Linked DNA regions of Verminephrobacter eiseniae EF01-2. The protein of the gene in region 2 binds, or shares a complex with, the protein of the main gene of each other region. Links are inferred from orthologs where the notes say so. Each region holds a gene or a part of one and is shown on either strand. Other genes may lie near its edges. The genes, in order: smc and VEIS_RS05315.

Evidence for each region.
Region 1: the proteins of VEIS_RS05315 (region 2) and smc are in contact, whole or in part, in a crystal structure (PDB 3ZGX), measured with the Bacillus subtilis proteins. The link is inferred for Verminephrobacter eiseniae EF01-2 from one-to-one orthologs.

What each region holds. Positions count from the first base shown.
Region 1 is NC_008786.1:4,933,693-4,937,983, forward strand. The notes cover bases 122-4,193. They hold smc (chromosome segregation protein SMC), read right to left. Parts: upstream 3,850-4,193; coding sequence 322-3,849; downstream 122-321. Other genes in these bases: VEIS_RS21600 (cell division protein FtsZ), read right to left, coding at 122-302. Also shown: more of VEIS_RS21600, read right to left, coding at 1-121; VEIS_RS21610 (NAD(P)/FAD-dependent oxidoreductase), read right to left, coding at 4,220-4,291. UniProt on the Bacillus subtilis protein: Required for chromosome condensation and partitioning.
Region 2 is NC_008786.1:1,202,554-1,205,641, reverse strand. Bases 220-3,088 are described here. They hold VEIS_RS05315 (segregation and condensation protein A), read right to left. Parts: upstream 2,135-3,088; coding sequence 1,304-2,134; downstream 220-1,303. Other genes in these bases: VEIS_RS05305 (M14 family metallopeptidase), read right to left, coding at 2,885-3,088; VEIS_RS30260 (hypothetical protein), read left to right, coding at 2,460-2,975; VEIS_RS05310 (DUF3460 family protein), read right to left, coding at 2,203-2,409; nadB (L-aspartate oxidase), read right to left, coding at 220-1,221. Outside these bases: more of nadB, read right to left, coding at 1-219. UniProt on the Bacillus subtilis protein: Participates in chromosomal partition during cell division. May act via the formation of a condensin-like complex containing Smc and ScpB that pull DNA away from mid-cell into both cell halves.

The DNA.
Region 1 (4,291 bases), 3.7 Mb from region 2 along the record:
ACCGGGTGCTCGGGCTGTAGCGGCGCGATCACGTCGATCAACGGGTCGAGCCCGTAGCGGCGCTCCGGGGGCAAGGCCGGCACGGGCCATTGCCGGGCCGCTTGGGCATCGGCGGCAGGGTCATCCAGGGGGTCGGCAGGCGGCATGGCGCCGGCGGCGAAGCCGGGTTCGCGGCGCCCGCCGTGCGCCTCGTCCTGCGCGCGCCGGGGGGTGTGGCGGCGCGTGGTCCAGGCGTTGTAGGCCACGATCAGGGCCAGCACCAGGGCGCCGAGGATGCTCAGACTCAGTTGCAATGTGCTCATCGCAGGGGCTCCGTCGGGTTCAAACCTCGGCCAGTGACAGCGCCGATTCCATGTCCACCGCCACGATGCGCGATACGCCCTGTTCCTGCATGGTCACGCCGATCAGTTGCTCGGCCATTTCCATGGCGATTTTGTTGTGGCTGATGAACAGGAACTGGGTTTCACGGCCCATGCGGGTGACCAGTTTGGCATAGCGCTCGGTGTTGGCGTCGTCCAGCGGCGCGTCGACTTCGTCGAGCAGGCAAAACGGCGCCGGGTTGAGTTGAAAAATCGCAAACACCAGTGCGATCGCGGTCAATGCCTTTTCGCCGCCGGACAGCAGGTGGATGGTCTGGTTTTTTTTGCCGGGCGGCTGCGCCATCACTTGCACGCCCGAGTCGAGGATTTCGTCGCCGGTGATGATCAGCCTGGCCTGCCCGCCGCCGAACAGTTCGGGAAACATGCGGCCAAAGTGGGCGTTGACGGTGTCGAAGGTGCCCGACAGCAGTTGGCGCGTTTCGCCGTCGATCTTGCGAATCGCGTCTTGCAGCGTGTGCATGGCCTCGCCCAGGTCGGCCGTCTGCGCGTCGAGAAAGCTCTTGCGCTCGTGCGCCAGGCGCAACTCGTCGAGCGCGGCCAGGTTCACCGCCCCGAGCGCGGCGATCTCGCGCTGCAGGCGCTCGATGTCGCCTTGCAGGCCGCCCGGGCGCACAGCGCCGTCGGCGATCGACGCGGCCACGGCTTGCAGGTCGGCCCGGGCGTCGGCGAGCAAGGCGGTGTATTGCTCCAGTCCCAGGCGCGCGGCCTGTTCCTTGAGTTGCAATTCGGTGATGCGCTCGCGCAGCGGCGCCAGCGCGTGTTCGAGCTGCATCCGGCGTTCGTCGCTGGCACGCAGCCGGTGGGTGAGTTCGTCATATGTGCTGCGTTGCGTGAGCAAGGCTTGTTCGCGCTCGATTTTCATGGCCAGCGCCTGTTGCAGGCCGCCTCGGGCGGCGGCGTCGGACAACTGCGCCAGTTCGGCCTGGGCGCGGTGCTGCTCGTCGCTCAGGCTGGCGGCCTGTTGCGCGGCCGTGTCGATGGCGCGGCTCAGTTCGGCGCGCCGCGCCGCCAGGCTGCGCTGCGCGAAGCCGGCCTCTTGCGCCTGGCGTTCGAGCTGGCGCTGCTGCTCGCGGCAGGCGCCAAGCTGGCGCTCGGCGTCGAGCACGCGCTCGCCCAGTTGCGCCTCGCGCTCCTGGCTGTCGGCCAATTGCATGTCCAGTTCCTCGAAGCGGGCCTCGGCGCTCGCGCTGCGCTCTTGCAGTTCGGCCTGCCGGGCCTGGACCTCGGCCAGATCGGCGTCGATCTGCGCGCTGCGCGCGCGCGCCTGCTCGGCCCGTTGGGCCAGGTGCAGGGTTTCGACCTGTAGCCCATGCGCCCGGCTCTGGGCTTCGGAGGCCTCGCGCCGCGCCGCCACCAGGCGCTGCGCGGTGTCGGCGCAGGCGGCTTCGGCGCGCGCCAGCGCGCTGCGCGCTTCTTCGGCCATCAGCGTCTGGGCGCGCAGCGCTTTGTCCAACTGCTCGATGTCCTGCGCGCGGGCCAGCAGGCCGGACTGCTCGGTGTCGGGCGCGTAAAAGCCCAGGCTATGGGCGCTGACGGCATGGCCTGCGGGCACGAAAACCGCCTCGCCCGGTCGTAGCTGGCTGCGCCGGGCCAGGGCTTCGTCGAGCGTGCCGGCGGTGTAGCAGCCCTGGAGCCAGCCGGCCAGCACGGCGCGCAGGCCGGGGTCGGACAGGCGCAGCAGGTCGGACAGGCGCGGTGGCTGCCCGGCGTCCGGTTCTGGCACGCCTGCCGGCGGCGGGCTGTAGAAGGCCAGGCGCGCCGGCGGCGCATCGCTGCCGCCGGCGCCCAGAAAGCCGCGCACCAGGTCCAGGCGCCCTACTTCGAGCGCGCCCAGGCGCTCGCGCAGCGCGGCTTCGAGCGCGTTTTCCCAGCCGGGTTCGATGTGGATGCGGCGCCACAGGCCGGGCAGGCCGTCCAGGCCATGCTTGGCCAGCCAGGGGCGCAGCTTGCCATCGGTCATCAGTTTTTCCTGTAGCGCTTGCAGCGCCGAAAGGCGCGCCGAGAGTTCGGCCTGGCGCGCGTTCTCGCCGTTCACCGCCTGCTGGCGGCTGCGCCGCTCATCGTCGAGCCGGGGCGCGCACTCTTGCAGTTCGGCCAGCCGGGCTTCGCTGGCGGCGGCCAGTTCCCGGGCTTGTTCCAGTTGCGCGCGCAGGCTGCCCAGGCGCGCCTCGTCGGGCACGGCCAGGGCGTTGCGGTCGGCGCCCAGGCGTTCGAGCCGGGCCTGCTGCTGGCGGCTTTGCTCGGCAATGCTGCGCTGCTCGGCGGCCAGCACCTGTATCTGCTGCTGCACCTGCACCACGGCGCTGCGCTGCGCGCTGGCGCGGCTTTGCGCCTGGTGCAGCGCTTCTTGCAGGCCGGGCAACTGCAGGGCCTGCTCTTCGAGTTGGGCGGCCAGCAGTTCGGCCTGCTCCTGGGCCGCCGCGCCGGCGCCGGCGAGTTGCTCCAGTCCGGTCTCGCTCTCCTGCCGGCGTGCCGCCCATTGGTCGATCTGCCCGGCCAGCGTGAGCAGGCGCTGCTCCACGCGCTGGCGGCCTTCGACCACGTAGCGGATCTCGGCTTCGAGCCGCCCGACTTCGGCCGTGGCCTCATACAGCCGCCCCTGGGCCTGGTTGACCTGGTCGCCGGCGGCATAGTGCGCCTGCCGGATCGTCTCCAGATCGGACTCGACCGCGCGCAGTTCGGCGATGCGCGCTTGCAGATCGTTCGCGGCCTGCAAGCCGTCCTGGTGCAGCTTGGCCTGCTCGGCCTGGGCCTCGGCGCGCTTCAAAAACCATTGCTGGTGCTGCCGGAGCTGGGCCTGGGTTTGCAGCCGTTGGTACTTGGCGGCCACCTCGGCCTGTTTTTCCAGCTTGTCCAGGTTGCTGTTCAACTCGCGCAGGATGTCCTCGACGCGGGTCAGGTTCTCGCGCGTGTCTGCCAGGCGGTTTTCCGTCTCGCGCCGGCGCTCCTTGTACTTGGACACGCCGGCGGCCTCTTCGAGGAACAAGCGCAGTTCTTCCGGGCGCGATTCGATGATGCGGCTGATCGTGCCCTGGCCAATGATGGCGTAGGCCCGAGGCCCGAGGCCGGTGCCCAGGAACACATCCTGCACATCGCGGCGGCGCACGGGCTGATTGTTCAGGTAATAGCTGCTGGCGCCGTCCCGCGTGAGCACGCGGCGCACGGCCACCTCGCCGTACTGGCCCCACTGGCCGCCGGCCCGGTGGTCGGAGTTGTCGAACACCAGTTCGACGCTGGCGCGGCTGGCCTGCTTGCGCGTGGTGGTGCCGTTGAAGATCACGTCCTGCATCGACTCGCCGCGCAATTCGCTGGCCTTGCTCTCGCCCAGCACCCAGCGCACCGCGTCCATGATGTTGGACTTGCCGCAGCCGTTGGGCCCGACCACGCCCACCAACTGCCCGGGCAGCATGAAGGTGGTCGGTTCGGCAAACGACTTGAATCCGGACAGCTTGATCGAGGTAAGACGCACGGGTCAGCGGACAGAGGTGGCGCCGGACAGGCGCAGCGCCCCGGCGGGGGCGCCGGTGGGGGTTGGACGGCAAAGCTCGGATGATACCGCGCCGGCCCCCTGCGCCCGGCGCAGCCGGGTGCGCCGCCAGCGCTTCGGAAAATGGCTGACACCACGCACGGGCGCATGTTCCTGCTTTACTTGATGCTATCAATTTGGATAGCAACGCCCGGGCTGCGGCGGCCCTTGGCAGACCCGCCGGCGTGCCAGCGCGCCCCGGGCCGTGTGCCAAGAGGCCAGCCGGTGCCCGGGCGCCTTGCAGCCGATCGGCCCCGGTGCCGGCAGGCGCGCCACCCAGCCATCGGCCCAGGTCCGGCGTCGCTGCACGGCGTCACCATCGCTGGCCCACGGCATGTGCCGCCGCAGCGCCGCTCTGGTAGAAGGTTTCGCGCAAGCGCTTGAA
Region 2 (3,088 bases):
CCCGGTGGCCGGCGCGGCGGCAATGGCCTGCGCGGTGGCGCGGGCAAATACCAGGCATTCGAGCAGCGAGTTGCTGGCCAGCCGGTTGGCCCCGTGCAGGCCGGTGCAGGCCACCTCGCCCACGGCATGCAGGCCGGGCAGGTCGGTGCGGCCCGCCAGGTCGGTGAGCACACCGCCGCAGGTGAAATGCGCCGTGGGCACCACCGGGATGGGCGCGCGCGTGATGTCGATGCCCAGTGCTGCGCAGTGCGCCAGGATGTTCGGAAAATGCGCCTGCAAAAACGCCGGGCTTTGGTGCGAGATATCCAGGTGCACGCAGTCGAGCCCATGGCGCTTCATCTCGAAGTCGATGGCGCGGGCCACCACGTCGCGCGGGGCCAGTTCGGCGCGCGGGTCATGCTCGGGCATGAAGCGCGTGCCCCCGGCCGCAGGCGGCAGCAGCAGCAGCCCGCCCTCGCCGCGCACCGCCTCGCTGATCAGGAAGGACTTGGCGTGCGGGTGGTACAGCCCGGTGGGGTGAAACTGTATGAACTCCATGTTTGCCACGCGGCAGCCCGCGCGCCAGGCGGCGGCAATGCCGTCGCCGGTGGCGGTGTCGGGGTTGGTGGTGTACAGGTAGACCTTGCCCGCGCCGCCGGTGGCCAAAATGGTCTGGCTCGCGCGCAAGGTGATGACGGTGTCGGTCCGGCTGTCGAGCGCGTACAGGCCCAGGCAGCGGTGGCCGGGCAGGCCCAGCTTGCTGGTGCTGATCAGGTCGACCAGCGTATGGTGCTCGAACAGCGTGATGTTTGGCGTGCCGCGCACCGCGTCGATCAGCGTGCGCTGCACCGCCGCGCCGGTGGCGTCGGTGACATGGGCGATGCGGCGGGCGCTGTGGCCGCCCTCGCGGGTCAGGTGCAGCAGTTCGCCTTCGAGCGTGAAAGGCACGCCCAACTGGCGCAGCCAGGCAATCGATGCGGGCGCGTTCTCCACCACGAAGCGGGTGGTGGCCAGGTCGCACAGGCCGGCACCGGCCACCAGGGTGTCTTCGATATGCGCGGCAAAGCTGTCGTCATCGGCCAGCACGGCGGCGATGCCGCCCTGGGCCCGGCCGCTGGAGCCGTCTTGCAACTGGCGCTTGGTGATCACGGCCACGCGGTGCGTGGGCGCCAGGTGCAGCGCGGCGGACAGACCGGCCAGGCCGCTGCCGGCGATGAGAACGTCGAAATCGTGGGCTGCCATGGCTTGCGGTGGTGGTGGCTGCCATGGCCAGCGGCCAAGGCGGTGAAGAGCGAACGACGTGAAGGATGTGCCGGACGGCAGGCTACACCGGTGTGTACGCCAGCCGCAGGTAGATGGGCGCGAACGCCTCGGCCTGGGTGATCTCGATCAGCGCCTCTTTGGCCAGTTCCAGCAGCGCGATGAAGATCACCACCAGCACGCTGCGGCCTTGGCCGGGTTCAAAGAGATCTTCGAACGCGACGAAGCGGCGGCCTTGCAGCGTCTTGAGCACCCGACTCATGTACTCGCGCACCGAAAGCTCGGCGCGCGTGATCTTGTGGTGCTGCACGAGTTGGGCGCGTTGGAGGATGTCGCGCCAGGCCTGTTGCAACTGCCGCACCTGCACTGCGGGAAAACGCGGCTGCAGGCTTTGCTCGATGAACACCTGGGCCTTCAAAAAATCGCGCCCATGCTGCGGCATCTGCGACAGCCGCTGCGCGGCCAGCTTCATCTGCTCGTATTCGAGCAGGCGGCGCACCAGTTCGGCGCGCGGATCTTCGGGCTCTGCGCCGCCCTCTTGCTTTCTGGGGGGCAGCAGCATGCGCGACTTGATCTCGATCAGCATCGCGGCCATCAGCAGGTATTCGGCGGCCAGTTCCAGATTGCGGCTGCGGATCTCCTCGACATACGCCAGATACTGGCGCGTGACGCCCGCCATGGGGATGTCCAGGATGTTGAAGTTCTGCTTGCGGATCAGGTACAGCAGCAGATCCAGCGGGCCTTCAAAGGCTTCGAGAAAGACCTCCAGCGCATCGGGCGGGATGTACAGATCGGTGGGCAGCGCAAACAGCGGCTCGCCATACAGCCGCGCCAGCGCCACTTGGTCGACCACCACCGGCATGCCGGGCGCATCGACGGGGCTTGCCGTGGTCATCGATGGCCCCAACCAGGTGGCCGCAGGGGCATGGAGAGCATGCGCTACCGGTCGTTTTGCTGCGCGATTCAGTGGCTGTCCGTCTGGTAGACATAGGGCTTTTGCGGCACCCGGGCGGCGCGCAATTCGGCCCAGAGCTGGCGGTCTACGTTCTTGTCCCACAGCAGGGCACGGCCGGCCAGTTGCTGCTTTTCCAACCCGGGCAGGCGGGCCTTGAGCTGGTTGATGAATTGCGTGGTGTCGGACTGGTAGTCGGGGCGGCGGAAAATGGACATGGGCGGGTTACCTCTGTGCAGGGCCGGATTTTACCGCCGCCTGTCTGCTAGTGTCGCGTCACCGATCATCTGTCGGTCTGCGCTGGCCATCGAAGCGCATCGCGGCGTTGCATCGCTTGCCAATACGCTCGGTATGGGCTGCGCGATGCGCCTTGCGTTGCGCTCCGATGGCTGCGCGCAGCCTACGACATCTGATCCGTGACGCGACACCAGGTGATGGCGCGCGCACCGGGGCACACCGGGGACGTGACAAGCGCCGCCGTGCCGCATGGCGTGATGGGCAACGCAGCGGATCCATGGCCCGCCCCCGCTGGAGTTCGCGACCATACCCTCGGCCACCGCAGGGACAGGCGCTGCGCCCCTTGCGGGTGATCCGCCTGCGCGCCGGTGTCGTGATGGCGCTGGACCCATTGGTCATTGGTATCGGTCATGCAGATCGCCCGCGCAGGCATCAGCGCCTCGGGGGCAGGGTGTTTCAGATCGACCGGCAGCGCGCAAAACGCACCACGGTGACACCGGCACACGCCTGCCGGGTGGAGGGCATGACCAGCACGCAGTCGTCATAGGGCGTTGTCACGGCAACGCCGTCGTTATCGCCGATCACGGTGCCGGCCTTTGCGACCCGCTCCAGCCCGGTGTAGGGCGCGGCAAAGCGAAAGGCGCTGCTGCTGGCGACCAC